3 regions of the Acidovorax sp. DMC1 genome follow, and region 3 is predicted to be linked to each of the others. Evidence: predicted binding sites of a transcription regulator. Region 3 holds the regulator's gene; each other region holds the start of a gene.
The links. The regulator FNR, encoded in region 3, switches genes on or off when oxygen is low (the NO sensors DNR and NnrR bind a similar motif). The targets are predictions, from matches to a motif close to TTGATNNNNATCAA.
Positions count from the first base shown of each region.

Region 1: the regulator FNR is predicted to act here: its motif matches at 3,991-4,004, upstream of ACT531_RS03370 (universal stress protein).
Region 2: the regulator FNR is predicted to act here: its motif matches at 6,635-6,648, upstream of ACT531_RS16800 (TraR/DksA family transcriptional regulator).

Region 1 is NZ_JBQUYO010000001.1:717,125-727,283, forward strand. It holds gene ACT531_RS03350 (phosphoenolpyruvate carboxykinase (GTP)) at 1-1,301, shown strand, start outside; gene ACT531_RS03355 (hypothetical protein) at 1,518-1,958, opposite strand; gene ACT531_RS03360 (LysR family transcriptional regulator) at 2,096-3,073, shown strand; gene ACT531_RS03365 (metallophosphoesterase) at 3,099-3,944, shown strand; gene ACT531_RS03370 (universal stress protein) at 4,058-4,480, shown strand; gene ACT531_RS03375 (fasciclin domain-containing protein) at 4,669-5,124, shown strand; gene ACT531_RS03380 (fasciclin domain-containing protein) at 5,180-6,118, shown strand; gene ACT531_RS03385 (TetR/AcrR family transcriptional regulator) at 6,220-6,834, opposite strand; gene ACT531_RS03390 (LysR family transcriptional regulator ArgP) at 6,960-7,871, opposite strand; gene ACT531_RS03395 (D-amino acid dehydrogenase) at 8,048-9,385, shown strand; gene ACT531_RS03400 (flavodoxin family protein) at 9,434-10,009, shown strand; gene ACT531_RS03405 (YdcF family protein) at 10,055-10,159, opposite strand, start outside.
Region 2 is NZ_JBQUYO010000008.1:113,580-123,738, reverse strand. It holds gene ACT531_RS16835 (FIST signal transduction protein) at 1-839, opposite strand, end outside; gene ACT531_RS16830 (PhaM family polyhydroxyalkanoate granule multifunctional regulatory protein) at 919-1,791, opposite strand; gene ACT531_RS16825 (copper chaperone PCu(A)C) at 1,898-2,383, opposite strand; gene ACT531_RS16820 (YcnI family copper-binding membrane protein) at 2,451-3,011, opposite strand; gene ACT531_RS16815 (TonB-dependent receptor) at 3,026-5,362, opposite strand; gene ACT531_RS16810 (DUF2946 family protein) at 5,443-5,814, opposite strand; gene ACT531_RS16805 (glutathione S-transferase) at 5,938-6,585, shown strand; gene ACT531_RS16800 (TraR/DksA family transcriptional regulator) at 6,709-7,080, shown strand; gene ACT531_RS16795 (hypothetical protein) at 7,145-7,519, shown strand; gene ACT531_RS16790 (VOC family protein) at 7,572-7,985, shown strand; gene ACT531_RS16785 (MarC family protein) at 7,982-8,575, shown strand; gene ACT531_RS16780 (Rrf2 family transcriptional regulator) at 8,672-9,220, opposite strand; gene nhaR (transcriptional activator NhaR) at 9,372-10,159, shown strand, end outside.
Region 3 is NZ_JBQUYO010000005.1:57,322-67,480, reverse strand. It holds gene ccoP (cytochrome-c oxidase, cbb3-type subunit III) at 1-704, shown strand, start outside; gene ccoG (cytochrome c oxidase accessory protein CcoG) at 797-2,242, shown strand; gene ACT531_RS12300 (FixH family protein) at 2,307-2,585, shown strand; gene ACT531_RS12295 (hypothetical protein) at 2,642-2,938, shown strand; gene fnr (fumarate/nitrate reduction transcriptional regulator Fnr) at 3,040-3,762, opposite strand; gene hemN (oxygen-independent coproporphyrinogen III oxidase) at 3,952-5,334, shown strand; gene ACT531_RS12280 (sulfite exporter TauE/SafE family protein) at 5,340-6,065, shown strand; gene ACT531_RS12275 (HD-GYP domain-containing protein) at 6,288-7,592, shown strand; gene ACT531_RS12270 (putative bifunctional diguanylate cyclase/phosphodiesterase) at 7,589-10,033, shown strand; gene ACT531_RS12265 (sulfite exporter TauE/SafE family protein) at 10,094-10,159, opposite strand, start outside.

The sequences.
Region 1 (10,159 bases), on a different contig from region 3:
CCGAAGGCGAAAAGGACACGACGAGCTGGCCTTGCAACCCCAAGGTCAAGTACATCGTGCACTACCCCGAAACGCGCGAAATCTGGTCCTACGGCTCGGGCTACGGCGGCAATGCGCTGCTGGGCAAGAAGTGCCTGGCCCTGCGCATCGCCTCCACCATGGGCCGTGACCAAGGCTGGCTGGCCGAGCACATGCTCATCCTGGGCGTGACCAACCCCCAAGGCAAGAAGTACCACGTGGCAGCAGCCTTCCCCAGTGCCTGCGGCAAGACCAACTTCTCCATGCTGGTGCCGCCCGAGGCGGGCTTTGCCGGCTGGAAGGTCACCACCATCGGTGACGACATTGCCTGGATCAAGCCCCATGCCGACGGCAAGATGTACGCCATCAATCCCGAGGCTGGCTACTTTGGCGTGGCCCCCGGCACCAACATGCACACCAACCCCAACTGTATGCGCAGCCTGGACAAGGACGTGATCTTCACCAACGTGGCCCTGACGGACGACGGCGACGTGTGGTGGGAAGGCATGGAAAAGGACACCGGCAAGCTGCCCGACCACCTGATCGACTGGCAAGGCAAGGACTGGACGCCCCAGATCGCCAAGGAAACCGGCGCCAAGGCTGCCCATCCGAACTCGCGCTTCACCGTGGCTGCCACCAACAACCCGGCGCTTGACCCTCAGTGGGACGATGCCAATGGCGTGGCCATTGACGCCTTCATTTTCGGCGGCCGCCGCTCCACCACCGTGCCGCTGGTAACCGAAGCCCGCACCTGGACCGAAGGCGTGTACATGGCAGCGACCATGGGTTCCGAAACCACCGCCGCCGCCTTTGGCGCCCAGGGCGTTGTGCGCCGTGACCCCTTCGCCATGCTGCCGTTCTGCGGCTACAACATGAGCGACTACTTCCAGCACTGGCTGAACATGGAAGGCCAAATTGCCGCCACCGGCAAGGCGCTGCCCAAGGTGTTCTGCGTGAACTGGTTCCGCAAGGACGAAGCCGGCAAGTTCGTCTGGCCCGGTTATGGCGACAACATGCGCGTGCTCAAGTGGATGATCGACCGCATCGAAGGCCAGGCCGCCGGCCAGGAAACCATGTTCGGCGTGGCCCCGCAGTACGCCGAGATCAACTGGACCGGTCTGGATTTCAGTGCCCAGAAGTTCGACGCCGTGACCAGCATCGACAAGGCCGCATGGACGGAAGAGTTCAAGCTGCACACCGCACACTTTGAGCAGCTGGCCTACCACCTGCCCCAAGCGCTGCTCGATACCAAGGCGCAACTGGAAAAGCGCCTGGCGGCCTGATACGCCCATTCGATCCAGGAAGCTCCCCCACTCAAAGCCGTCTCGCACTCGCGGGACGGCTTTTTTTCGCCTCCGCGCTGCAGCTACAGCAGCGGCCTGGAGCACCAGGAATGGGGCATGTGGGGCATGACAAACGCAGACACAAAAAAAGCCGTGGCGTCTGCCACGGCTTAAATTCGCTGGATTGCGCAGCGTGTGCTGCGCTAAACCCTCAGTTCAGTAGTACTTGCGAATGCTGTCCACGGTGGGAATGCCCATTGCGTGGTTCAGCTCGGCCATGATGCGGGGGTCCTTCAGGGCGACTTGCCAGGTGCGCTGGTCTTCAGCGGCGCGGCGACGGCTTTCGGCCCAAGCCAGCGCGGAACCGCGCAGCGCCACACCGGCGCGACGGGCAGGGCTGGTCAGCAGGGCCAGCGCGGCGAAGGCCACGAGCCACAGCACCATCCAGGCAGCCAGCAGGTGGCCTTCGGTCCAAGTGTCGATCACCTGGTTGGCAACCACCAGCAGCGCGGAGACCACGGCGGCCAGCAGCAAGGAGGCTGCGCCACGCGCGCCGTCAAAATGGGCGGCAGCGCTCTTCAGGGCGGCGGCAGCGTTTTCGGCGCGGACAACGCCGGGGTGTTCGGTGGGGTACTCAACGTGTGCAAAGGCGGTCATTTCGGTTTCCCTTTTCTAACGCTTGTGGCGAGATTGCCGGGCGATGGGGTGATATTAGGGTTTACCCTTTGCATGTTCAAGTTTATATTTTGAATCATTGATATTCATATCAGTGATGAATATGCTGTAGGGTCACCATGACCCCTCTGAACTTCCGCTCCCTGGACCTGAACCTGCTGCGCGTCTTTGACGAGGTGATGGCCGAGCGCAGCCTTACCCGGGCCGCGCACAAGCTCTCCATCACCCAGCCGGCCGTCAGCAACGCCATGCGGCGCCTGCGGGACGTGGTGGGCGATGAACTGGTGGTGCGCAGCGGCCAGGGGGTGGAGCCCACGCCGCGCGCACTGGCCCTGTGGCCGCCGGTGCGCGAGGCCCTGGCCCATTTGCAGGAGTCCCTGGCGCCCGGTCACTTTGACCCGGCAACGGCCGAGTCCACCTTTGTGCTGGCCATGGCCGATGCCACGGCGGCGACGCTGGTGCCCGCCCTGGTGGAAATCATCGAGCGCGAAGCCCCTGGCATCTCCATTCGCGTGCTGCCGCTCACCACGCGCGACCCCCGGCGCCTGCTAGAGGAAGAGGCGGCCGACATGGCCGTGGGCTACTTTCCCGCAGCGCTTGCCGACCTCACCGCGCGGGCGCAATCGGGCGGCGTGGTGGCCTTTGAAAGTCGCCGACTGTACGACGGCGAATACGTGTGCGTGATGCGCCAGGGCCACCCTTTGGCCGACGCCCCGCTGACGCTGGACACCTACTGCGCCGCGCGGCACATGCTGGTGAGTTTTTCGGGCCGCCCTTTTGGCTTCATCGACGAAGCCCTGGCGTCGCTGGGCCGCGAGCGTAAGGTGGTGATCACGGTCAATCAGTTCTTCACGGCAGGGCGGGTGGTGTCGGGCTCGGACCTGTTGACCGTGCTGCCACGCCACTTTGTGCCGGTGACCGGCATTGCCGACGCCCTGGAGCAACGGGCCCTGCCGCTGGACGTGCCCGCCGTGCACGTAGATGCCCTGTGGCGCCGGCGCGGCCCCCAGCAGGCCGCGATGACCTGGCTGCTGCAGGCCCTCGCGCAGTCAGCGCGACGCACCTTCCCCGGGCAGGACCTGCACGGCACGCCGTAGACTGCACCCATCTGCGCCCAATCTGATGAATATCCAGCTTCTCTCCGACCTCCATCTGGAGGCTCACCCGCACTTTGTGCCCGAACCCGCCCCCGGCGCCGATGTGCTGGTGCTGGCGGGGGACGTGGGCTCCTACCAGCAGGGCTCTCAACTGGACGACGACGACTTCGGCCTGGCCCGGTTTTCGACGTTGCCCCAATATGCAGGCTGGCCGACCCCCGTGCTGTTTGTGCCCGGCAACCACGAGTACGACGCCCAGGACTTCGATGCCGCGCACCTGCGCCTGCGCCAGACCTGCGAGCGACTGGGCATTGTGTGGCTGGAGCGCGAAACCCTGGTGCTGCAAGGCGTGCGTTTTGTCGGCACGACGCTGTGGAGCGATTTCGACGCACTGGCCGACCATGAGGGCACGACCGACCTCACGCGCCGGCTCAAGCTGCGGGACAAGGCCTTTCGCGCGGCCAACTTCTACCTGCGCAAGACCGGGGGCACGCGCCACACAGAGCCGTTTCTGGCCGAGCCCATGCGCGAGCAGGCGCTGGTCTGCCAGCAGTGGCTGCGCGATGTGCTGCAGCAGCCTTTTGACGGCCCCACCGTGGTCGTCACCCACTTTGCGCCCAGCCTGCGCAGCGCCGACCCCCGCTACGGTCTGGTGCCTGGCACAGCAGGGTTTTGCAACGCACTGGACGACCTGCTGATGCACACCCCGCTGTGGCTGCATGGCCACCTGCATGCGCCCAGCGACTACACCGTGCAGGGCCAGCGCAGCGACGGATCGCCCTGGCAGTGCCGGGTGGTGGCCAACCCGCTCGGTTACGCACGCAAGGGCGAGCAGGCAGCGTTTCAGCCGCGCTGCGTGGTCACCGTATGATCAGCATGCGGTTCGTACGAATCCGCCACGCGCCGAACAGAACAACATGACCCAGGTCAAGACAACAGGCACCCGCGCAGAGTAGTCTGCCCCATCCCTTTTCGGAGAACACCATGAACATCCTGCTTGCTGTCGATGGCAGCGCCTACACCAAGAAAATGCTGGCCTACCTGGCCACCCACGAAGAACTGCTGGGCGGCACCCACACCTACACCGTGCTGACGGTGCAGGCCCCGCTGCCTCCCCGCGCCCGTGCCGCGCTGGGCAAGGAAGTGGTGGACAACTACCACGCCGAAGAAGCCGAAAAAATCCTCGCACCGGTGTGCAAGTTCCTCGGCCGCCATGGCGTGGATGCCAAGCGCAGCGTCAAGGTCGGCGCGGTGGGCGAAACCATCGCCAAGGTGGCAGACACCGGCAAGTTCGACCTGCTGGTTATGGGTTCGCACGGCCATGGTGCCATCGCCACGCTGGTGATGGGCTCGGTGACCACCCAGGTGCTGGCGCACAGCAAGGTACCGCTGCTGATCGTTCGCTGAACTGCCAGCTCCGCTGCGCAACTGCGCAACACCATCCAAAAGCCCTGCCTTGCAGGGCTTTTTTTCATCTCGTTACGACTAAATGGTTATTGAATAACCAATCAGTTTACTTTTGTACCAAATGGTTATACATTCGCGCCACGCCCATCTTGGCGTGTCAATTCCATCGAAACCGAGAGGAACGACCCATGAAGAAGACTCTGATTGCACTCGCTCTGACCGCTGGCGCCACCTTCAGCGCCATGGCGCAAGACATCGTCGATACCGCTGTGAAGGCGGGCAACTTCAAGACCCTGGTGGCCGCCGTGCAGGCCGCCGGTCTGGTGGACACCCTCAAGGGCCCCGGCCCATTCACGGTGTTTGCTCCCACCGACGAAGCCTTCGCCAAGATCCCCAAGGCCACGCTGGACGGCCTGCTGGCCGACAAGGCCGCACTGACGAAGGTGCTGACCTACCACGTGGTGCCCGGCAAGGTCATGGCCAAGGATGTGAAGGCCGGCAAGGTCAAGACCGTGCAAGGCCAGGAACTCACCGTCACCACCAACATGGGCGTGATGGTGGACCAGTCCAAGGTCATCGCCGCCGACGTGGCCGCCAGCAACGGCGTGATCCATGCGATCGACACGGTGCTGATGCCCAAGTAAGCCACAGGCACCACTGCTCTTTTCACCCACCATCCATTCACGAGGAGAAGCCGCCATGAACACCGTATTCAATCGCCGCACCGTCCTGATGGCCGCCGCCCTGGGCGCCAGCACCACCCTGTTGCAGGCCTGCGGGGGCAGCGACGACGAACCCCAGCGCAACATCGTCGAACTGGCGCAAAACACCCCCGAGCTGAGCATCCTGGTCGAAGCCGTGGTCGCAGCAGGCCTGGCGCCCACGCTGAGCACAGGCACGCTCACCGTGTTCGCGCCCACCAACGCAGCGTTTGCCGCGTTGCTGACCGAACTGGGCGTGACCAAGGAAGCGCTGCTGGCCAACAAGCCCCTGCTGACCGCCGTGCTGACCTACCACGTGCTGGGCAGCAAGGTGATGCGGGCTGATGTGCCTCTGGGCAAGGCGATCACGCCGGTGTCGGGCGGCTTCTTCAAGATCGAGTCGAACAACGGCCTGAAGATCACCGACGGCCGCAACCGCGTGAGCACCATCACCAGCACCGACATCCAGGCCAGCAACGGCGTGGTGCATCTGGTGGACAAGGTGCTGCTGCCCGCCGACAAGGACATCGTGGCCACGGCCTCGGCCCTGCCGGACTTCAGCATCCTCGTCGAGGCCGTAGTGGCCGCGGGCCTGGTGAGCACACTGCAAGGCGCTGGCCCTTTCACTGTGTTTGCCCCCACCAACGCCGCGTTTGCTGCGCTGCTGACCGAGCTGGGCGTGACCAAGGACGCGCTGCTGGCCAACAAGACCCTGCTGACCCAGGTGCTGACCTACCACGTGGTGCCCGCGCGCGTGCTCAAGGCCGAAGTGCCCGTCAATACCGCCATCACCACCGTGCAGGGCCAGACCTTCACCATCAACGCCAGCTTGGTGATCACCGACCAGAACATGCGCACCAGCAGCATTGTGGCCACCGACGTATTCACCAGCAATGGAGTGATCCACGTGGTGGACAAGGTGATCCTGCCCAAGTGACAGGACCGCAGGTGCTGCCTGGCCCCACCGGCGCAGCACCCACACAGCAAAAAGCCCGGCATGCCGGGCTTTTTGCTGTGTGGCCTATGAAGCTGCCTGGCTCAACGCGCCGCCAGCCCGTCAAAACAGGTGCGCACCACCAGGTCCACGATTTCGGCGTCCGAATACTGCCCGCCTTCCTTGAGGAAGCTCACCACCGGGTCGCACGCACGCGCATACAGGGTGTACAGCACGACCAGCGGTGGCAGCGTGGGGCTGATCACCCCTTGGGCCTGGGCCTGGGTGATCCATTCGCCGATCTGGTCGCTCACAGCCACTAGTCCGTTCAGGTAGTCCTTGTTGGCCATGAGCACCGCACGCAGCGTGGAGTTGCGGCTGGGCAGCAGGGGCATCTCGTTGGTCAGCAGCCGCTCCAGCGACCAGCGCACCAGCGCATGCAGCTTTTCCAGCGGGGGCATGTCGGCCGGCAACCCTGCCAGATAAGCCTGTACGCGCCCCAGGATCTGCACCATGGCGGCGCTGCACAGCTCTTCCTTGCTGCAGAAATGCTTGTACAGGCTGGCCTTGGCGATACCGACGGCGTTGGCCACGTCGTCCATGGTCATGGCGTCGAAGGCTTTTTCGCCCAGCAGGCGGCAAGCGGACTGGAGGATGGCATCCTCGCGGGCCTGATGCATCTGCTCCTTGAAAGAGACTTTGGGTTGCGGCGTTTGCATGGCGTCTATTTTATACATTGCAGTAAAAAAATAAATGACTAAGTTGCAATGCAACTACGTCGTTCACGTTTTTGACAGCACAAACCGTGCCTTGTGCCCCGCATGTGGCGAACAGCAAGGCCGTGTCAGGACACCAGCGCCTGGGCCGCGGCGCCCGTCAGCGCTGCCGACAATGCATCCAGCAGTTCGGACTCCAGGTTCCAGCAATGCCAATAGAGCTGGATCGGCAGTGAGCGGCCTGGGGCCAGGTCAACCATGCTGCCGTCGGCCAGCGCCTGCCGCGCCATCAGCTCGGGCATCACCCCCACGGCCCAGCCAGCGGCCACCGCGCGCATCTGCGCCTCGGAGCCCGGCACAAACAGGTGGTTGAGCGCCACGCGCTTGAGCCCGAACGCACGGGCCACAAACTCGGCCGCCATGTCGTCCTTGCGGTTGAACGACAAAAACGACACATCGCGGAAGTTGTGGGGCGTCAGCCCCTGCGGCAGGTACTGCTCCGCATAACTGGCCGACGCCACCGCCACATAGGGCATGGCCCCGAGCGGCACCATCTTGCAGCCACGCAGTGCCTGCTTGAGCGTGGTCACGCAGCCCAGCACCTGGCCGGAGCGTAGCCATTCCTGGGTGAAGTCCTGGTCGTCCACGATGATTTCGAGCGGCAGGCGCTGGCGCACCAGATCGTGCAGCGCGCCCATGGCCCAGGTGGCGATGCTGTCGGCGTTGATGGCGATCGAGATGCGCTCGTCCTCGCGCGAGCCCCCCGGTGCACTGGGCGCCAGCTCCTGCAGGTCGCGCTCCAGGTCGGCGCGCAGCAGGCGCATCTGCTTGGTGTGCTTGAGCAGTAGCTGCCCGGCCGACGTAGGCCGCAGCGGGCGGCTGCGCACGATGAGCACCGAGCCCACCTGCGCCTCCAGCGCACGCAGGCGCTGCGAGACGGCCGACTGCGTGACGTTCAGGCGCTGCGCAGCGCGCTCGAAGCCGCCCTCTTCAACGATGGCGGCAAGGCATTCCAGGGCGGCGGGATCGTAGGTGCTCATGGTCTCGGACTCGAACAAAAGAGGGTTGTCTCCGCAGCGCTATTCATTAGGTGCGCTGATGTTTTTGGAGTAAGTTTAATTTTGCTTTTAGTTGAATGCAATGTCGCGCACACTGCGCCCCATCGTGTCCCGCACTGGGGCGTGTGGCACGCAAAGGCTCACAAGGCATTCCGCATATGAAAACCATTGTTCTCGGCGCCGGCATCATCGGCATCAGCACAGCGTGGCACCTGCTGGAACGCGGTCACGAAGTCATCGTGATCGACCGCCAGCCCGATGCAGCACTCGAAACCAGTTTTGCCAACGCGGCGCAGATCTCGGTGAGCTACTGCGAGCCCTGGGCCAACCGCGAGGCGCCGCTCAAGGCGCTCAAGTGGATGTTCGACAAAGAGGCGCCGCTGCTGTTTCGCCCGCAGATGGACTGGCAGCAATGGCGCTGGGGCCTGCAGTTCCTGGCGCAGTGCAACGATGCGGCCTTCGAGCGCAATGTGCAACAGATTGTGGCGCTGGGCGCCTACAGCCATGCCGCACTGAAGGACCTGGTGAAAACCACCGGCATCGAATACAACCGGCTCGAACGCGGCATTGCCCACTTCTACACCGACCAGAAATCGTTTGACGCCGCAGGCCATGCCGTGGAGCTGATGCGCAAGCACGGCGTGCAGCGCCGCCTGGTGAGCCGCGATGAGCTGCTCAAGATCGAACCGGCCTTCAAGGCCTACGGCGACAAGATCACCGGCGGCACCTACACCAGCACCGACGAGAGCGGCGATGCACGGGTCTTCACCCAGGAACTGGCCCGCCGCTGCGCGGCACGGGGCGTGCAGTTCCTGTACGGCCACGATGTGCTGCGTCTGAACAAGATTGGCAATGCTATTGATTCAGTAGCAGTCATGCCAAATTCCACTAGCGCAAGCGGCAAAAAAGACTTCATATTGAAGGCGGACGCCATTGTGGTGGCCTGCGGCTCGTACAGCGCGCCGCTGCTGCGCAGCGTGGGCGTGGACCTGCCGATCTACCCCGGCAAGGGCTACAGCGCGACCTTCCCGCTGCTCAAGCCCGAGGGTGCACCCATGGTCTCCACCATCGACGACGGCAAGAAGATCGCCATGAGCCGCCTGGGCAACTTCCTGCGCGTGGCGGGCACCATCGAGCTCAACGGCTGGGACCTGACCCTCGACAGCTCCCTGGCCCGCGCCCGCTGCCACATGCTCTCGCGCCGCATCGAGGCCATCCTGCCCGGCGTGTGCGACACCCGCACGCCCGAGGAAGGCGGCAACCCGCAGTACTGGACCGGTCTGCGCCCCGCCACGCCCACCAACATCCCGTTCATCGGCCGCACCCGCGTGGGCAAGCTCTGGGTGAACGCGGGCCACGGCACACTGGGCTGGACGCACGGTGCGGGCTCGGGCAAGGCCCTGGCCGAGCTGATCAGCGGCGAGCAGCCTGCGATGAACTTCGGCTTTCTGGGGGCCGAAGCCGTGCGCGCGCCGCGCACCGTGGTCGCGGCCTGATAGGCGGCGCCCACAGCGCGCCTGCAGACACGGGCCGGTGCCGCTACGATGCCGGCCATGTCTGCACCCCATTACCTCTTCCTCACCACCTCGACCCGCGAACCCGGCCACCTCGGCAACACCGAATGGCTGGCGCGGCAGGCCGCTGCCGCCCTGCCTGCGGGCACGGAGCAAACCTGGCACCACTTGGCGCGCATGCAGTTGCCGCCCTTTGTGGACCAGCGCCACACCACCGGCACCTACGCACCGCCTGAGGGCGACATGAAAACCCTGCTGGACGCCACGCTGGCCGCCAGCCACATCGTTTGGGTGGCGCCGGTGTACTGGTACAGCATCCCCTCGCCGCTCAAGACCTACCTTGACCACTGGAGCGCCTGGATGCGCGTGCCGGGCCTGGACTTCAAGGACGCCATGGGCCGCAAGACGCTGTCGCTCATCACCACCAGCGGCGACCGCACCAAGGCCCAGCCCATGATCGATTCGGTGGCGCTGTGCGCGCAGTTCCTGTCCATGACCTGGGGCGGTGCGCTGTGGGGCAAGGGCGGCCCCCCGGGCGCCGTGCAGGCCGATGCGCAGGCGGTGGAGGCGGCCAGCCGCTTCCTGGTGGCCCCCGCCGCAGGCTGATTTCAGAGCGTGTTGGCGATCTAGCAGGGGATCGTCCACAGGCTCTCACCGGTCCAGCGAAGCACGCTGAGCCAAAATGCCCAGCCACTCATGCAGCGCCAGGCTGCTGTCGGACAACGCCGAGGCGCGCGGCAGCACGCGATACAGCTT
Region 2 (10,159 bases), on a different contig from region 3:
CCCGTGCGGCGCTGCCCCTGCGGTTGTTCACCGGCGTTGACCAGCCCGGCCAGCGTGGCGCGCACCTTGCGCAGCGCGGGCTGCGGGTCGCCCCCGTCGAGCGAGACCTGCAGCGTGTCGAGCAGCACATCGAGCGCGGGCTCGCCGTCGAGCGCGAGCACCACGTTGTCCTGCGCGGCCGTGATGGTGTGCAGCGCGCCCACGGGCTGGCAGCCCTGCGTGACGCGCGACACCAGCGACACGCCCGCGCCAAACGCCACGCCCGAGAGGCCGCCGTCAAACACCCCACTGGCACCGCCTTGCCCGGCGATGTTGCCGTCGCCGCCCACGGCAAACTGCACGCTGGCCGTGCGGCTGGCGCTGAGGCCGCCAAACAGATAGCCCGTGTCGGTCCGCGCAGCCATCTCGGCGAGCAGTTCGGTGAGGTCCGGCGTGTGGCCGTCGGCATGCACCAGCGCGGTGTGGGCCACAAAGCCCGTGCCGGCGTGCGGCGCATGGGCAGGCAGCGGCGCCACACCCGAGAACACGCGGTACTGGTCGGCCGGCACATCCAGCAGCATGACCGAGAGCGCGGGCTCATCAAAGTATTCGGCATTGTTGGCCGACACGCCCACCCCCACGGTGCCGCTCCAGTCGGTCACTTCCGGCAGCTCGCCGCTCAGGTAGTCGAGCAGCGCCTGGGCTTCGTTGGCGTAGTGGTCGGTGATGTAGAGCAGGCCCAGGGTGGGGGCCGATGCGTAGTCGGGCAGCGCCATCTGGGCGCGCAGCTGCGCCAGCACCAGCGCAGCGGCCATGCGCCACTGGGGGTGGGTGGCGTGGCCGGTGGGAAAGAGTTTCATGGTGAGTGTCTCCGTGCCGGGGCGGGAGGTGATGCAACGTGGCACCACCCGCGTGCTGCCGCACCCGCCCGCGTTGGCGTCAGCCCGCTCGCTTGCGGGCAGCCGGGCTGCGGGTGCCGCCGGCCTTCTTGGCGGCGGGCTTCGTAGTGGTTTTGCGGGCTGCGGGTTTCTTGGCCGCAGCTGTCTTTTTTTCGGCGCCTGCGGATGACGCCGCCGCGCGCTTGGCACCGCCCTGCATGGTCTGCATGCCCTTGGCGGCAAACTGGCTGGCCATGCCGGTGGCTGTCTTGAGGGCTTCCTTGGCCAGGCCGGTGGCCATGTTCTTGGTGGTGTCGATGGCAGTCTGCTTGGCCGCGTCCTTCATGGCGTTGGCCGCGATCTGCTGAAACTGGCTGGTGAGCGCACCCCACCACTGCATCGGGTCCACCACGGCGGGCTCGGCCGCAGCCGCAGTCTTGCCCTTGGCTTTGGGCTTGGCCTTGGCAGCCGGTGCAGGCTCGGCGTCGGCCTCGTCCGGGGTTTCCTCTTCAGCGGCGGCGCGGCCTGTGACGCGGGCCGCCGCGCCAGCCACGGCCTCGGCGGCGCCAGTCACGGTGTCGGCGGCCTTTTGCACGCCACTCATCACCGTGTCGGCGGTCTTGAGCTTGAAGGCGTTGGCCACATCGCCCATGCTGAAGTTCATGCCCTTGAGCGTGGCCAGGGTCATCTTCTGCACCTCCAGCGCCTGGATGGTGGCGGCCAGCGCGCGCGAGTTCTGCTCCAGCCAGAACTGCACGGCCTTCAGCTCTTCAATGCGCTTTTCCAGCTCTTCCACGCTGATGGTGGGGGCCACCCAGTTGGAGAGGTTGGGCAACTGCGGAATGCTGCTGGACGCCCCCTTGGCCAGGCTTTGCAGAAAGTCAAAACCGGGGACGAATTTGCCGAAACCGAAGTTGTTGGATGTGTCGCTCATGGCCGCTCCGCGAGAGGTGGGTCGTTGGAACCTGCTCCAGGTTCTTGAGGAGGCACAGCTTACTCCAATGCGTTGCGCCCGCGAAGGCGCTGCGGCCGCGGGGATCTCAGTGTTTGTGCCCATCCATCATGCTGCCTGCCGTGGCGCCGCCGGGTGCGGAGGTGCCCACGGGCACCGTCAGGTTCAGCTTGCTTTCCACGCCCTTGGCGTCCTGGAACACCAGGGTGAGCGGCACCGTGCTGTCCTTGGCCAGCGGCGCCTTCAGGTCCAGCAGCATGACGTGGTAGCCGCCGGGCTTGAGCTCCACCGTCTTGCCCGCCGGCAGGTCCAGCGCGGGCACGGCGCGCATCTTCATGATGTCGCCTTCCATCTTCATCTCGTGCACTTCGGCCAGGCCGGCTGCGGGCGACTCGGCGCGCACCAGGCGTGCGCCGTCCTTGGCCGTGAGGCGCATGAACGCGCCCGTGGCCTTCTGGCCCTGCACGCTGGCGCGGGCCCAGGCGCCTTCGACCTTGACGGCGGCGGTCTGCGCCCATGCAGGGGCGCTGAGCAGTGCAGCAACGATAGCGGCGGTGTGAAGCAGTGTTTTCATGGTGAATGTCTTTCGGTTGGCTCAAATAAAAGAGGGATAGAGGGGGATGAGGGGCTGGGCCCGACTGTCAATGATTGTGGGCAGCCGCGCCACCGCTGGGCAGAATCTCCAGCGCTGCCGCAGGGGACTTGAGGTCTGACAGCTTCTGGCCCGCCTGGGGCACATCCACCCAGTCGTTGCGGCCTTCGGCGCAGACCTGGCGCACGGGCCAGTACACGGTGCCTGCTTGCTCGGGGGCAGTGGCGACCAGCACGAACTCGTCGTAGTGGGCGCTCTGCAGCATGTCGTCTGCGGTCTTGGCCGTCCAGGTCACGCGCACCACGTCTTCGGTGATGCTGCGGCCATGGCTGGTGTACGGCTGTGCCAGCTTGTCGCGCTGCACGTCGAGCGTCCAGCCCGGCTTGGGCATGGGGCGCGCGCCGCGCATGCCTGCGGGGATGTCCACCACCACCTGCCGCGTGGGCGATGCGCCGCAGCCGTGGCCCACCTTGAACGCGGCCTTGTAGCTGGCGCCGGCCGGTGCCACCTGGTATTCGAGCACCACATGGGCCGATGCAGTGCCAAACAGGGCGGTAGCGCTAGTCAAACATGCGGCAGTAGCTATCTTTTTCATAGTATTCAACAACATGGGAAGTATTCCTTTCAGAGGGAGACCTTCAACTCAGCCATGTAGCTGCGCTGCGGGTAGGGGTGGAAGTTCCAGAACTGGTAGTTGTTCAGGTTGTCGATGCCCACGGCGGCGCTGACCGCTTTGGTGATCTGGTAGCGCACGCGCACATCGGTGGTGAAGTAGCTGCTCGCGCCCTGGTAGGCAAAACCGTTGGGGTCGCTGTTGTCGAGCGTGCTGTATTGCTTGCCGCTGTAGCGCGCGCCCAAGGTGTACGACCATTTGTCGTCGGGCCGGTAGGTGGCTACGGCGGTGGCGCGCCACTCGGGGATGCGTGGCTGCCATTTACCGACGCTGGCCGGGAACTTGTCGTTCTTCGTGATCTTGGAGTCCGTCCAGGTCAGGCTGCTGCCCAGCTCCAGCCCGCGCACGAAGACGTTGGTGGCCTGGTACGACAGCTCCAGGCCCTTGGTACGAATCGCGTCCACGTTCTGCACATTGGTCACGTTGGGGGTCACGAGCACATTGGTCTGCGAGTACAGCGCGTCCTTGGTGCGCTCAAAAAACGCGGTCAGGCGCAGCAAACCGCTGCCTAGGTCCCGCTCGGCCGTCAGCTCGGTGGTCCAGCTCTTTTCGGGGCGCAGGTTGGGGTCGTTGTTGATGAGCGTGCCGCTGCCGCTGATGCCGCCCTGGTACAGCTCAGACACCGTGGGCATGCGTACGGCGCGGCCTGTCGATGCCTTGAGCACCCACAGGTCGCTGGCCTGGTAGGCCACGGCCGCCTTGGGCGAGACATAGGTCTCGTTGCGCTCGGGGTGACCCACGGTGGTGGTGGCGTTGCCCGTCTGCCCGTTGCTGGCGCTCCAACGCTCGGCGCGGGCGCCTAGTACGGCCTTCCATTGGGGTGCGATCTTCCAGGTGTCTTGCGCCCACAGGCCCAGCAACTGGGTGTCGCCATTGAAGGCCTGGTTCCGGGCGCCTGCGGCTCCGTTGATCCAGTTCGTCGTGGCGTTCTCCACCGTGCGCAGCTGGTAGCTGTCGCGCTGCAGGCCAAAGTCCACGATGTGCGCGCCCAACACCCCATCGGGTCGCCAGGTGCCCTTGGCAGCCAGCGTGTTCCAGCCCGTGCCCTTGCTGTTGACGATGCGCCCTGCCCCGCCGTTCAGCGCCGCAGGCAGTGCGACGGTGGCGGCGCGCAGGGTGTCGGTCTGGTAGTCGTACAGGCTGGCGGCTACCTCCCAATCAAACACGCCTTGCGTGCGGCTCTTGACCGACAGGCCGTGCATGAAATGCGTGAGGTCTTCGTTGGAAACGTTGAAGTCCGTCGGCGTGAGCGCAAACGAGCGGCCATTGATATTGACCGTGCCGCTGTAGACCGCATTGCCGTTGGCATCGCGCAGGTAGCTGGCGGGGCGCCCTTCGGATTCGTTGTGCCACCAGCCGAAGGTGTAGGCGGCCCGCACAGTGGGCGAGAAGTCGTAGAAGATCTTTGCCTTGATATGGTCTTGCTGCGTGTGGTATTGCGTGGCGGTGCCCAGCAGATACCAGGGCTGGTTGCTGCGGTTGTTGTCCAGCACCGCGCCCGTCACGGGTGTGCCCGCACTGCCCACGGTGCCTGCGGACACGAGGCGCGTGGGGAAGGTGAGCGGCTGGCCTTCGCTGTCCGTCTTGTTGAAGTTGAGGAACCAGGACCAGTCGCCATTTTTATTGCCCACCGAGGCGCTGACCTGCTTGCCGCCGTAGGTGCCGTTGGTGTTGTACAGGTCAAACGGCTGGTGCTGGTAGCTGACCTGCCCGTGGGCCTCGAACTTTGTGGGCATGCGCGTGACGTAGTCCACCACCGCGCCCACCGAGTTGCCCGCGTACGCTGCTGAGAAGGGGCCGTAGAGCACGTCCACGCGCTCGATCTCCTCGGGCGTGACCAGCATCCAGCGTGGAGCGTTGGTAGGGCCGTTGCCCAGGTAGTTGGAGAGCAAGATGCCGTCGGCAAACACCATGGACCGCGCCGGGTTGCCCGTGCCCGATGCGCGGGTGGACAGCACGGCGTGGTTGTAGTCGCCGATGTAGCGCTTGCGCACCAGCAGGCTGGGCAGGTACTTGAGCGCGTCTTCGCTGTCGGTGGCGTTGATCGAATGCTCGATCTGCTCGCGCGTCACGCCCTCGATGGTGGTGGGGATCTGCGTGGGCAGTGAGGTGGGCTGGCCAGCGCTTATGGTGACCACGCCCAGTTCCTTGACCGGGGCATGGCTGGTAGTGCTGCTGCCATTGCTGTCAGCGGTCTGGGCGAATGCGGAAGAAGCCCCGGCATATGTGATGCCCAGGACGATGGGAAAGGCACTGGCCACGGCCAGCGCCATGCGGCTTTTGCGCATGGAAACTCCTGAAAATCAAACCAAATAGGCCGCAAGCGCATGTGAATAATGCGCAAACAGCTATCGAATCAATAGCGATTTCAGGAGAGCGATGGGGGCCCGCGCGGCGGCAGCGGCGCGGCAGTGCGCGCTGCAATGTGCGCGGCAGGGATGGGGCGCAGGGCATGCGCCAGGGGGTGAACCACAGGCAGCTGGGCCTGGGAGGCAGGAGGGGGAGCGCCCACATGCGCACACAGCGGGCAGTCCAGCGTGTGGCTGGACAGTTCCTTGGCGCCGTCATCGGTCTTGACCAGCACTTTGATCGCTCCCGAGCCCGAGCAGATCAGCTCCATGGCCTGCGGATGCACCAGTGGCGACGCCACAGCCACGCCGATCGACAACACAAACCACGCCAGCACCAGGCGGGCGAGCCAGCGAAGGCTGCGAAGGGTTTGCAAGGACGGCAACGACATGGAGGCGCCATTGTAGGTGCGCAGCTCACGCCGACCGGCACGCGGGTCATCTGCGTGACCGCTTGGCGCCACCCACCGACCTAGGATGTGCGCCTGCCAACACCACAAACTAGGAGACACCCCATGCTCACACTCTGCGGCTTTTCGGCCAGCAACTACTACAACAAGGTCAAGCTGGCCCTGCTCGAAAAGGGCCTGCCGTTCACCGAAGAACTGGCCTGGGTGGGCGAGACCGACCGCAGCGCCAGCCCGCTGGGCAAGGTGCCCTACCTGCGCACGCCGCAGGGACCGCTGTGTGAGTCTGCAGTGATGGCCGACTACATCGAAGCCGCCCACCCCGAGCACCCGCTGATCCCGGCAGACCCCTACCAGGCCGCCAAGGTGCGCGAGCTGATCACCTTTCTGGAACTGCACCTGGAGCTGGTCGCGCGCAACCTGTATCCCCAGGCCTTCTTTGGGGGCACTGTGAGCGACACTGCCAAGGAAAAGGTCGGCGCACAGCTGCAGAAGAACATTGCCGCCTTCGGCCAGCTGGCCCAGTTCAGCCCCTACGTGGGCGGCGACACCTTCACCATGGCCGACTGCGCGGCCATCGTGCACCTGCCGCTGGTCAGCTCGGCCACCAAGATCATCTATGGCAAGGACTATCTGGCCGACCTGCCCGTGCGCGACTACCTGGCCCGCATGGCCGAGCGCCCCCATGTGCAGCGCGTGAACGCGGACCGCAAGACCAACACCGCCGAAATGCTGGCGCGCCCGCCCAAGCGCTGAGCCCGCCCCGCAGCGGTGTCACCCGGGCAGTGACACCGCGCGCCATCCCTTGACCTTGGTCAACCCACCGCGCCGCGCACAGGCGCACCATGCAGGTATCCGATCACCCCGAGGAGACCCCGCATGGACAAGACCCAAGCCGCCCCATTTCGCCAGCAGTTGCTGAACCAGCAGTCCGAGTTGCTGGCCCAGTTGGCCGCACAGCGCGGCGGCGTCATCGGTCGCGCCGAAGTGGCCGCTGAACACTTTGGGCAACCGGAAGACCCACGCGCCCAGGTGGCCACCGAGCGCGAACTGGAATTTGCCCTGGGCGAACGCGAAACCGCGCACCTCGCCGCTGTCGAAGCCGCCCTCGCCCGCATCGAAGCGGGCACCTATGGCGAGTGCACGGACTGCGGCGCCCACATCACCGCCGCCCGCCTGCATGCCCAACCCGAGGCAGCGCGCTGTGTGCAATGCCAGGAAAAGGCCGAGCAACACCCGCGTGCTGCGTGAGCAGGTTCGCCCGCTCCGCCCCTCTTCCTTCCCGTTTTTGTCATCACTTCAAGAAAGCCGATTCATGAGCACTTTTCACGCCGTTGTCTGGATGGACCAATCCGAAGCCCATGTGGTGATGTTCGACCGCGAACACGCCGAGGCCCAGCGCATCAAGTCCCGCAGCCACCACAAGCACCAGGGCAAGGTCGAAGACCTCGCGCCGTTTTTTGCCGAAGTGGCGCAGGCCCTGACCCACACCCGCGAGGTGCTGCTGGCCGGCCCAGGCCTGGTGCGCAACCAGTTCCGCGACTGGGCCGCCAAGCACCATGCGGCCGTGGCCGGTGTGGTGGTGGACTCGGTGGCCGCCGACCATCCGACAGACGCCCAGCTGGTGGCCATGGCGCGCCAGTACTTCAAGAAGTTTGACAACATGGCCGCCGATCCGTCGGTCGCCTGACCGAGCTCCCGCCCCCCCCACGGCGTGGCCCCTGGCTGCTATCCTCTGCGGGATGCGCAGCCTCTTTCACCTCGCCTTTCACGTCACCGACCTGGACGCCGCCCGCCACTTTTATGGCGGCGTGCTGGGCTGCCAGGAAGGCCGAAGCACCGACACCTGGGTGGACTTCGATTTTTTTGGCCACCAGATCTCGTTGCACCTGGGTACACCGTTTGCCAGCGCCCACACCGGGCATGTGGGGGACCACCTGGTCCCCATGCCGCATTTCGGCGCCATTTTGGAACTGCCCGACTGGCATGCACTGGCCGCGCGGTTGAAGGCCGCCGGCACTGCCTTCGTGCTGGAGCCGCAGGTGCGCTTTGAAGGCCAGCCCGGCGAGCAGTGGACGATGTTCTTCCACGATCCCAGCGGCAATCCGATCGAGATCAAGGGATTTCGCTCGCTGGACGCGGTGTACGCAACGTGAGCTACACTTTCGCGTCGGCCACCATCCTGCTCCTGCTGATCACCGATCCGCTGGGCAACATCCCCATCTTTGCCAATGCCCTGCGGGGTGTGGCGGCCGAGCGCCGTGCTCGGGTGATCCTGCGGGAGGTACTGATTGCGTTTGCCCTGCTGCTGGTGTTCCTGTTCTTCGGGGCAGAGTTTCTGCGGGTGATGAACCTGAGCGACCTGTCGCTGCAGATTGCCGGCGCCGTGGTGCTGTTTCTGATCGCGCTGCGCATGATTTTTCCGTCGGCAGACGGCCCGCAGGCAGAGCTTCCGGGCGAGCCGCTGATCGTGCCGCTGGCCATTCCTGCGCTGGCAGGCCCGTCGGCACTGGCCACCGTCATGCTGCTGGTGGCCCAGGCGCCGGAGCGGCGATGGGAATGGGTGGGCGCGCTGTGCGTCACCATGGCCGTGTGCGCTGTCGTGCTCTTGCTGGCCGAACGCATCCAGCGCCTGGTGGGCGAACGCGTGGTGATGGCGTTTGAACGCCTGATGGGTCTGATCCTGGTTGCGATCTCGGTCGAGATGCTGATCCGGGGCATCAAGCAGCTCGCACACCAGTTGTAACGTAGCCGTCGGCAGCCAGGCAGCCTGCCGCTGCGCCAGCCTCGGTGGGCTTGGCGCCGCACCCGACGCCTTGCACCACCGCAGGGTCCCTTCGCCTCAGCGGCGCTGCAGGATCGGCATGCTCCCCAAGGCAAACACCGAGTTGGGCACATTGACCCGCGCCATCAGTGGACGGGGCTTGGGCGCCAGGGGCAGCTTGGTCCGGGCAGCCGGGGCCTTTTCCTCCACCACCGTGCCCTGCTTCAGGGCCTGGTCCACCAAGTCCTGCAGCGTCACCGACTGCAGGTATTCCATCACGCGGGAGTTGAAGCTGGTCCACAGCTCGCCCGTCATGGATTTGACCTGCGCAGCCTGGCCGGCGCCCAGGTTCTGCAGCTCGTCGTTCTTGAGGTTCTCCACCGCCAGGATGATTTCGGCCACCGACACCTGTTCGGCCTGCCGCGCCAGCGTGTAGCCGCCGCCTGGCCCGCGGGTGCTGTCCACGAGGCCGGCACGGCGCAGCGCGCTGAACAGCTGCTCCAGGTACGAAAGGGAAATGCCCTGCCGCGCGCTGATGGTGGACAAGGGCACGGGCCGCAGCTTCTGGCGCAGGGCCAGGTCGGTCATGGCGGATACCGCCAGCTGTCCTCGGGTCGTGATACGCATCGTTGCTACTCCTTGTGAACACAGGCAGCTCTAGGCCGCGGCGCAGATCGCCACGGAAGCTGCCAAACGTCAATGTAGAGAGTTTCATACTTCGCGTATATTCGTTTTATCGTGTTTTTTTCTTCGATTTTTTCGAAGCTTTGAGGTCTTCATGAATTTCAAGCACCTGCGTTACTTCTGGACGGTGGCCAAGGCAGGCGGCGTGATGCGGGCGGGTGAGCAGCTGAACACCACACCGCAAACGCTGTCTGGCCAGATCAAGCAGCTGGAAGAATGGCTAGGCCACGACCTGTTCCGTAAGCGGGGGCGCGGCCTGGAGCTGACCAGCGAGGGCCGCGTGGCACTGGGCTATGCCGAGCAGATCTTTGCACTGGGGGACGAGTTGGAGAAGTCCATCCGGCTGGCGCGCGGGCACGAGAAGCCCCTGGAGTTCCGGGTGGGCGTGGCCGACTCGATTGCCAAATCCGTCGCCTACCACCTGCTGGAGCCCGCGCTGGGGATGCCGCAGCGCGTGCACATGACCTGCCATGAGGGCAAGTTTCCCGAACTGATTGCGCAGTTGAGCCTGCACCGGCTGGACCTGGTGCTGGCCGATGAGCCGGTGTCCAACAAGATCGGCGTCAAGGCGTTCAACCACCCGCTGGGCACCAGCAGCATGAGTTTTCTGTGCGCCCCTGCCTTGCGGGCGCAGCTGGAGGGACCATTCCCACAGTGCCTGCACGGCGCGCCCATGCTCATTCAGGGGCCCATGTCGTCCGTGCGCCAACAGCTCGACCATTGGCTGAACAAGCACCAACTGCAGCCCCGTCTGGTCGGTGAGTTCGATGACAGCGCATTAATGAATGCGTTTGGACGTGAAGGCCGAGGCATCTTCACCTCTCCCTCCGTGCTGGACGAGGAGACCACGGCCCAGTTTGGCGTGGAAGTCATAGGGCGCTC
Region 3 (10,159 bases):
TCGTCTTTGGCCTGGGCTACCTGGCCGCCTATCCAGGTCTGGGCAGCTTCACCGGCAAGCTCAACTGGACGCAGAAGGGCGAGTACGAAGCCGAAATGGCCAAGGCCAAGACGGAGCTGGAGCCGCTGTACGCACGCTTTGCCTCCATGAAGCCTGAAGACGTTGCCGCCGACCCCCAGGCCCATGCCATTGGCGAGCGCTTGTTCATGAACAACTGCGCACAGTGCCACGGCTCCGATGCGCGCGGCAGCAAGGGCTTTCCGAACCTGACGGACAACGACTGGCTGCACGGCGGCACACCCGAGAAGATCCGCGAGACGCTGGAGAAGGGCCGCATCGGCAACATGCCTCCCATGGCGGCCGCCGTGGGCTCCCCGGAAGACGTGCGTAACCTGTCGCACTACGTGCTGAGCCTGTCGGGCAGCCCCCATGACTCGCTGCGCGCATCGCTGGGCAAGGCCAAGTTTGCGGCCTGCGCAGCCTGCCACGGCATGGACGGCAAGGGCAACCAGGCACTGGGCGCGCCCAACCTGACCGATGACATCTGGCTGCATGGCTGGGGCGAGGCCGCCATCACCGCCATGATCAACAACGGCAAGGTCAACCAGATGCCTGCACAGGCCGAAAAGTTGACCGAGGCGCAGATCGGCGTACTCTCTGCCTATGTGTGGGGCCTGTCGAACAAGCAGGTGGCTGCACGCTGACCTGGCTGCCGGGCGGTGCGTGAGACGCACCGCCCGGGTTTCCGTTTGAAGGCACCCCTTTTGCGCCTTAATTCCGTTCACAAAGCGACACCATGAGCACACCCAGCGAGCCGGCTCGCAAGGTCATCCCGATTACGCCAGTCGCGGCAGATGCGTCTTCTGCGGGCGAGATCATCTCGCTGTACGAAGCGCAAAAGAAGATCTACCCGCGTTCCATCAGCGGCCTGTTTGCGCGCTGGCGCTGGGGCATGGTGTTTCTCACGCAGCTGGTGTTTTACGGGTTGCCGTGGTTTGAGTGGGGCCAGCGCCAGATGGTGCTGTTTGACCTGGGGGCTCGCAGGTTCTACATCTTTGGCTTGGTGCTGTATCCGCAGGATTTCATCTACCTCACCGGCCTTCTGATCATTTCGGCGTTGTCGCTGTTCCTGTTCACCGCGGTGGCCGGGCGTCTGTGGTGTGGCTTTGCGTGCCCGCAGACGGTGTACACCGAAATGTTCATGTGGATCGAGCACAAGATCGAAGGCGATCGCAGTGCCCGGCTCCGCCTGGACAACGGCCCTTGGACGTTCGAGAAGATCCGCAAGAAGTTTTTCAAGCAGGTGGTGTGGATTACGGTGGCCCTGTGGACGGGGTTCACCTTTGTGGGGTACTTCGTTCCCATTCGCGAGCTGGGCAGCGAGCTGCTGGCGTTCCAGGGCAGCTGGCAGATTTTCTGGGTCCTGTTCTACGGTTTTGCTACCTACGGTAATGCGGGCTTCATGCGCGAGCAGGTCTGCAAGTACATGTGCCCTTACGCGCGCTTTCAGAGCGCTATGTTTGACAAGGACACGCTGATCGTTACCTACGACCCTGAACGTGGCGAGCAGCGTGGTCCGCGCAAGAAGAACATCGACTACAAAGCCCAGGGCTTAGGTGACTGCATCGATTGCTCGTTGTGTGTGCAGGTCTGTCCCGTGGGCATCGACATCCGCAAGGGTTTGCAGTACGAATGCATTGGCTGTGGCCTGTGTGTGGACGCCTGCAATACCGTGATGGACAAGATGCAGTACCCGCGTGGGCTCATCCGCTATTCGACCCAGAACGGCGTGGCCAAGCACTGGACGCAGTCGCAGATGTTGCGCCGCGTGCTGCGCCCCCGCGTGCTGATCTACAGCGCCGTGCTGGTCACACTGTGCGTGGCCATGTTGGCCAGCCTGGTGGCGCGCACGCCGCTGAAGGTGGATGTGGTGCGGGACCGCGCCGCGCTCTCGCGCATCGTGGCGGGAGGCAAGCTGGAGAACATTTACCGGCTGCAGATCATGAATGCCACCGAAGGCGAGCAGCGTTATCGCATCAGTGCGCGAGGCCTGGAGGGGCTGGAAGTGGCTTCTGAGGCTGAAGTGGACATTGGCGCGGCGGAGTCTCGCTGGGTGGCCGTGCGTTTGCAGATTCCTTATGGTTCCGCTACGCCCGGATCACACGCCGTTCAGTTTGATGTGCAGGCCGTAGGAGCAGCGGCCCATGTCACGGAGAAATCCGTGTTCCTTGTACCGCGCTGAGCGGTATTCCGGTGGGGCCCTTCAGGGCCGCACTTTGACCGATATTGTTGAGGAGTAAAGCACCATGTCTTCAAACCCTGCCATTGCAACCCCGGCGGCAACCGTACCCTGGTGGAAGTTTGGCCATGTGTGGCTGGTGATTGCCGGTCCACTGATCGTGATCGTGGCGGGCTTTGTGACGCTGTGGCTGGCGATTTCGCGGCCCGACCCTGTGGTGGCGGAGGACTACTACCGCCAGGGCATTGAAATCAACAAGACACTGGCGGCGCCGGAGAAGAGTCTGGCGCCGGCCCTCAAGGCCCGCAACCATGCGGCCACCCCTGTGCAAGACCAACCACGCTGAAACCTCTAGGGTCGCACACCCTGGCGACCCCGGCAGCACCAGGAGACAGAACCTATATGTGGACGCAACGCCTGATGTGGATTGCATGGCCCGCCTTTTTGATGGCGGGTGTGCTGGAGATGCTGGTTTTTGCCATGGTGGACCCCCAGGACCTGCATTGGTTCGGGCAGCCTCTGGCGCTGTCGAGGCAGGGGGTGTACACCCTCGCATTTTTTGTGTTCTGGGCCATCACCATGGCCACCAGCGCGTTGACCACGCTGCTGTCCATGTCACCGTTTGAGGTCAACCGCTGTCCCGTGCCCGACGGGGAGCGCCCTGACGATTGCCGAAAGACATCGTCGTCTTGCTCCTGAGCCTTTTTCGCCGGTTCATGCGGGCATGCGCTGCATGCCGTTTTAGAAGGGACCGTAGGGCTTTTGTACCGCCCCGACCCTCAGCCGACGAGGGGCCGTACTCAGTGGCAGGTCTGCTGGCTGTTCACAATGCGTCGCAGGGCATCGGTGTCGAGGATGCGCACATGGCGCTGTTTGACTTCCACGATGCCTTCTTCCACAAACTTGGAGAAGGTGCGGCTCACTGTTTCAAGTTTGAGGCCCAGGTAGCTGCCGATCTCTTCGCGCGTCATGCGCAGCACCAGTTCCGATTGCGAGAAGCCCCGTGCATGCAGGCGCTGCACCAGGTTGAGCAAGAAGGCCGCCAGGCGCTCCTCGGCACGCATGCTGCCCAGCAGCAGCATCACACCATGTTCGCGCACGATCTCGCGGCTCATGATCTTGTGCACGTGGTGCTGCAGGGCCGTGACTTCGCGGGACAGTTCTTCGATGCGGTCGAAAGGCATGACGCAGACCTCGGCATCTTCCAGGGCCACCGCGTCACAGGTGTGGTGGTCATTCACGATGCCGTCCAGCCCGATGATCTCCCCCGCCATCTGAAAGCCTGTGACCTGGTCGCGACCGTCTTCGGTGGCCACACAGGTCTTGAAAAAACCGGTGCGGATGGCGTACAGGGACGTGAAGGACTCGCCATTGCGAAACAGCGTGCCGCCGCGCTTGACCTTGCGGCGGACAGCAACGACCTCGTCAATGCGCTGCAGTTGCTCTTCGTTCAAGCCCACGGGCATGCACAGCTCGCGGAGGTTGCAGTTGGAGCAGGCGACTTTGATGGTGAGCGGGTTCATAAACACATGGGCTTGGGTTAGCGGTCAAGCATATCGCGCTTGCCGTACACGAACCTGAATACAGAGCGCGGGCAAGCGGCTGACCTTCATCAAATTGTCGCCGTATCGCTTGCGGGTTCACTTGATGCAGGTCAAGGACATGTCCCAGAGCCTACGGCACAGTCAAGGTGTACGCAAGGAAATTTCCCCATGACTGCTGTTTCGCCAGACCTTCTGCGCCGCTTTGACGTGCCAGGGCCCCGCTATACATCCTATCCAACGGCCGACCGTTTCGTGGAGGCGTTTGGTCAGGAAGACTATGTGCTGGCGCTGCAACAGCGCCGCTCGGGCACGCTGGCCAAGGCCATGCCGCTGTCCCTGTACGTGCACATCCCGTTTTGCGAATCCTTGTGCTACTACTGTGCCTGCAACAAGATCATCACCAAGCACCATGACCGCGCCGAGGTCTACTTGCGCTACCTGAGCCGCGAGATCGACCTGCACACCGCGCACTGTGGCGTAGGACAGGTGGTGAGTCAACTGCACCTGGGCGGTGGCACGCCCACCTTCCTATCCGATGATGGATTGCGGGAGCTGATGGCCATGCTCAAGCGCAGCTTCACGCTGGCGCCTGGGGGGGAATACTCGATCGAGGTGGACCCTCGCACCGTCAATGCCGAGCGTCTTGCACTGCTGGCTGAGCTGGGGTTTAACCGGCTGAGTTTTGGCGTGCAGGACTTTGATGCCGAAGTGCAGAAGGCTGTGCACCGCATCCAGCCTGCCGAACAGGTGTTTGCGCTGGTTGAGTCTGCGCGTTCGTTGGGCTTTGACTCAGTGAATGTGGATTTGATCTACGGCCTGCCGCGCCAGACGCCCGAGTCTTTTGACCGCACGCTGGCTCAGGTGGCGCAACTGCGGCCTGACCGCATCGCGCTGTATGCCTATGCGCACTTGCCAGAGCGTTTCAAGCCACAGCGTCGCATCATCTCTGCGGAGTTGCCCACGGGCGCGAGCAAGCTCTCCATGTTGTCGCGCTCGCTCGATGCCTTCATGGATGCTGGATACGTGTACGTGGGCATGGACCACTTTGCGCTGCCCACCGATGCCCTGGCCGTGGCCAAGCGTCAGGGGCGCCTGCACCGCAACTTTCAGGGCTACAGCACGCAGCCGGACTGCGACCTGATCGGCCTGGGCGTATCGGCCATAGGCCGTGTGGGGGCAACCTACAGCCAGAACTCCAAGACGCTGGATGAGTACTACGACTTCCTGGACCAAGGGCGGTTGCCCGTAGTGCGCGGGTTGGCGCTCACGCGCGACGACCTGGTGCGCCGTGCGGCCATCATGGCCCTGATGTGCCAGGGGGAACTGCTGTTCGAGCCGATGGAGCAGGCATGGCTGATCGACTTCCGCCAGTATTTCGCTGCGGAGTTGGCTCAATTGGAGGGCATGCAGGAGCAAGGGCTGGTGCGCGTTGGGCCTGAGGGCATTGAAGTGACCGCGACCGGTTGGTTCTTCGTGCGGGGCATCGCCATGGTTTTTGACCGCTATCTGCAGGCAGACCGCAACCGCGCCCGGTTTTCGCGCATCATCTGATACCTATGCTTACCACGGTTGGCTGGACTGCTTTGCTCATGGGACTCGCCGGCGGGTCCCACTGCTTGGCCATGTGCTCCGCGCCCTGTGGAGCGCTCGTGGGTCAGGGCGGCGCTCCACAGGCGGATGGGAGTGCCGAGCAGGTGGTGCGCTGGGCGCCGCGTGGCGGTGCGCTGCAGCGCACCGTGGCCTTTCATTTGGGGCGCTTGGTGGGATATGCCAGTGCCGGTGCATTGGCGGCCTTGGCCATGGACAGTTTGGCATGGCTGACCCAGCAGACCACCGCGCTGCGTCCCGCCTGGACGCTGATGCACGTGGCGGTGATGGCTTGGGGGCTCATGATGATGGTGCAGTCGCGCCAGCCTGCTTGGGTGGAGCAGGCTGGCCGCTCCGTGTGGGCGCGTGTTCGACCGCTGGTCGGGGCGCCAGGCGGCGTGATGGCGGCCGGGGTCCTGTGGGCCCTGATGCCGTGCGGGCTGCTTTATTCGGCCCTGTTGGTCGCCGCGCTCAGTGGAGGGCCGCTGGAGGGTGCCCTGACCATGGCCCTGTTTGCCGTGGGAAGCGGGGTCTGGCTGGTGGGTGGCCCCTGGGCTTGGAGCAGCCTTCGCAACCGCCTGAATCTTGCTCGGGCTCAGTGGGGCACGAGGGCCGCAGGCGCCATGCTGTGCGCGGTCGCTGCCTGGGCGTTGTGGATGGATCTCATTTACAAGCCGTCGCTCTGGTGCCGCTGAGCGGGCGGCGCTGATTTGTCCTGTCACCCCCAATCGCCCGGTAGTTCCAAGCGGGGCGATGTCCCAGCCCAGGGGGGCTGCTGTGCTCCCGTCAGGCCCGATTTCTGCCAAGTGTTGCCGGATCGCTGCGCGGTCTGCCGGTTCTTCGCCACGTCACTGGAACTGGTGATAATCTGCGTAACTATTGGTGGCATTGATGTCGCCATGTATCGTGCGCCTGACGTGAACTCATCCATCCTCATCGACATCAGCCAACTGCGTGTCGGCATGTACATCCAGCTCGACGTGGGCTGGATGCACCATCCGTTCCCGACCAGTAGTTTCCGGGTGGCGTCGTTGGAGCAGATTGCCACCTTGCGCGAGCTGGGGTTGACCGAGGTTCGCTACGTCCCCAAAAAGAGCGATCCAGAACTGCAGGAGCTGGTGCCTGCCGCCTGGAGCGTGCCCGAGATGACAGCCCCACCGCCCAACGGCCTGGATGCGCCCGGGCCTGGTACGGCCACTGTCGTAGACCCCGAGGCGCAGCGTCGCCGCGAACTGCTGGAAGCACAAAACCGGGCCTTGGCCGCCTGCAATCAGCGTTTCTCAGAAGCCACGCGGCAATACCAGTCCATGGAGCGCACGGTTTCCGAGTATCCAGACCAGGCCAGGGCCAAGGGCGAGGCGCTGGTTTCTGGATGCGTGACTGAACTGCTGGAAAACGGCGACTCCGTCATCCGGCTGCTGTCCGAGGGCGTGGGCGAGCGCAACGGATTGCATCCGATCAATGTGATGGTGATTTCGCTGCTGCTGGGGCGATCCCTGGGCATGAAGAGCGAGGAGCTGCACGATCTGGGTGTGGCCGCATTGATCCACGACATTGGCAAGCTCAAGCTGCCGCCCAATCTGCGCCAGCCGACCCCTTCCATGATCCCGATGGAGCGCACACGCTACGAAACCCACGTGGCGGAATCCGTTGCCCTGGCCAAACGCATGGGGTTTGCCGATGCCGTGCTGACGGCCGTGGCGCGGCACCACGAAATGTGTGACGGCAGTGGTTTTCCCCAGCGCCTGAAGGGGCCCGATCTGGGGCGCATGAGCCAGGTCCTGGCACTGGTCAACCAGTACGATCGCATGTGCAACCCGGCGATGGGGGTGACGGCGCTGACGCCCCATGAGGCGCTTTCCGTCATCTTCGCCCAGCTTAAGGCCCGGTTTGATTCGGTGGTCCTGGGGGCTTTCATTCGCATGATGGGTGTCTACCCGCCCGGCTCCATCGTGCAGTTAGTCAATGACCGGTATGCCATCGTGGCCTCGGTCAATTCGTCGCGGCCCCTGCGGCCCAAGGTCATCGTGCACGACCCACGGGTGCCCAAGGAAGAGGCTCCGATCCTGGATCTGGAAACTGTCCCTGAGCTGGGCATACGGCGCAGTCTCAAGCCCGCGCAGCTGCCGCGTGACGCGCTGGACTACCTGTCGCCGCGACAGCGTATCTGTTACTTTTTTGAGCGAGCGGTGAGTCCCGGCCCTGACGAGGCTGCGGCGTGAACGATCTCCCATCGCTCGGGTGGCTGGACGGCCTGCAGGAGGCCGTGTGGCTCCTGGATGAGGCCAGCCAACACATCCTGCAAGCCAACGCAGGCGCCGAGCGCCTCACTGGGTTATCTGCCGCCGCCATGAGAGGGCGGTCTGTGCTGGACTTGGCTAGCACGCCCCAGGAGCTGGCGTTCTGGTCTGAGCCGGTCGATGTGATTGCGCAGGGCGTGACTGCCCACACCAGTTTGCTGCGTGCTGATGGCAGCTTGGTGCCGGTGCAGCGTTGTGTCCGGCGTGTGCCATGGGGGGAGGGTGGTAGCACGGTGCTGCTGCTGACCATGCTGGACCGCAGCCTCCAAGAAACTACTGAACGCGAGCTGGAGACACTGTTGTCCGAGCTGCGTGCCACGCTGGACTCTGCCGCCGATGGCATGCTGGTGTGTGGGCTGGATCGCCGTGTGCGAGCATTCAACCAGCGCCTGGCCCAGCTGTGGAACCTGCCGCGCCAGTTGCTGGTGGAGCGGGACGATGCGGCGGTGTACGCCTTCATGGTGGACCAGGTGTCGGACCCTCGTTTCTATGCCGAGCGCCTGGCAGCCATTGACCGCGAGCCCATGCAGGAGAGCACCGACATTGTCGAGCTGCGTAACGGCGTGGTGCTGGAGATGCGCACGGTGCCGCAGTTCAGCCAGGGCCGTGCGGTGGGCCGTGTGTATTCGTTCCGGGACATCACCCGCCAGACGGAGACTCAGGCCAGCCTGCGCTTGGCCGCGCGCGTGTTTGAGTCCAGCCTGGATGCGATCTTCATCGCCGACAGCCAGCACCGCATCATGCGGATGAACCCCGGATGTGAGCGGCTGGTCGGCCCTACGGCCAAGGGTTTTGAAGGCTGTGTAGCGGCCTCGCTTTTTGGAGGAGGCTCGGATGCCTCCTTCATGGAGCAGGTGCTACAGGGCTGGGCCAAGGATGGCTTCTGGGAGGGCGAGTTGTGGCTGCCCCGTGACAACGGCGCTTATTGTGCGGTGCAGCTGTCCTGGGTGGCCCTGCGTGATGATGAAGGGCGGCTGGTGCAGAGCATCGGTTTCATGCGCGACCTGACACTGCAGCACGCCGCGCAAAAGCGCATTGAAGAGCTGGCCTACAGCGACGCACTGACAGGTCTTCCCAACCGCCTGCTGCTCTCGCAGCGCGTGGATACCGCCATCCAGGGGGCGCGCCAGAGCGACACCGGCTTCGCGATCCTGTTCCTGGACATGGACCGCTTCAAGATCATCAATGACTCCCTGGGGCACCCTTTTGGAGATCGGGTGCTGCAGCTGGTGGCTGAACGCCTGCAGACCTGCTTGCGGCAAACCGACATGCTGTGCCGTCTCGGCGGGGATGAATTTGTCATCTACCTGCATGGGGGTGATGCATCGGTGGCCGAAAGTGTGGCGCGCCGGATTCTGGACGACATGCTCAAGCCCTTCATGCTCGACAGCATGGGCTTCTCGATCCAGTGCAGTATCGGCATTGCGCTGTACCCGCAGGATGGCGCTACGTTGGACGACCTGATCAAGCAGTCCGACACCGCGATGTACCGGGTCAAGGAGCGTGGGCGCGGCAGCTACGGCTTTTACCAGCCGCAGATGAACGCCAACCTGCTCGCGCGCATGCAGATGGAGCACGCCATGCGCCAGGCGCTGGGTTTGCAGCGCATGGCCGTGCACTACCAGCCCCAGGTCAATATGGCGACCGGGCGCATCACCGGGGCCGAGGCGCTGCTGCGCTGGACGGACCCCGAGTTTGGCGCGGTATCCCCTGCAGTGTTCATTCCGCTGGCGGAAGAATCGGGCTACATCGTGACACTGGGCGCCTGGGTGATGGAGCAGGCGGTGCGCGAGGCCGCACTCTGGATGCACAGCGGCTCGCCCATCATGATTTCCGTGAACGTGTCAGCGCTGGAGTTTCGCCAGCCCGACTTTGTGGACCGCATCACGCGCCTGCTGGCGGTGCACCAGCTGCCCCCCACCTTGCTGGAACTGGAGCTGACAGAAACCATCCTGCTGCAGGACGCACAGGAGATGGAGCAGCGTCTGCGCGTGTTGGCGGACCTGGGCATCGGCCTGGCGATCGACGATTTCGGCACGGGCTACTCGAGCCTAGCCTATTTGAAAAAACTCCCCATCCACAAGCTCAAGATCGACCAGTCTTTTGTGCGTGGCCTGCCCGACGACGATGGCGACCGGGCCATTGTCAGCGCCATCATCAGCATGGGCCGTGCCATGCACATCGAAGTGGTGGCTGAAGGGGTGGAGACTGAAACCCAGCAGGCGGTGCTGCAGCAAATGCAGTGCGAGCACTACCAGGGCTTTTTGTGCGCGCCCGGGCTGCCGGCCGACCAGTTCCGCGCCCTGCTGAGCAAGCCCCTGCCGCTCAAGGCCCAGGGGCGCCACCGGCCTTTGAACACCTGACACCGAGCTCTCTGATGTTGCAACGCGGCGGACTGCGGAGAGTCCGCCTCTGTGTCGCCCTCAGGCGGCCGAAACGCCTTTCCACAGCATGTAAGCCGCCAGGCCAAACAGCAGCGACGCAAACAC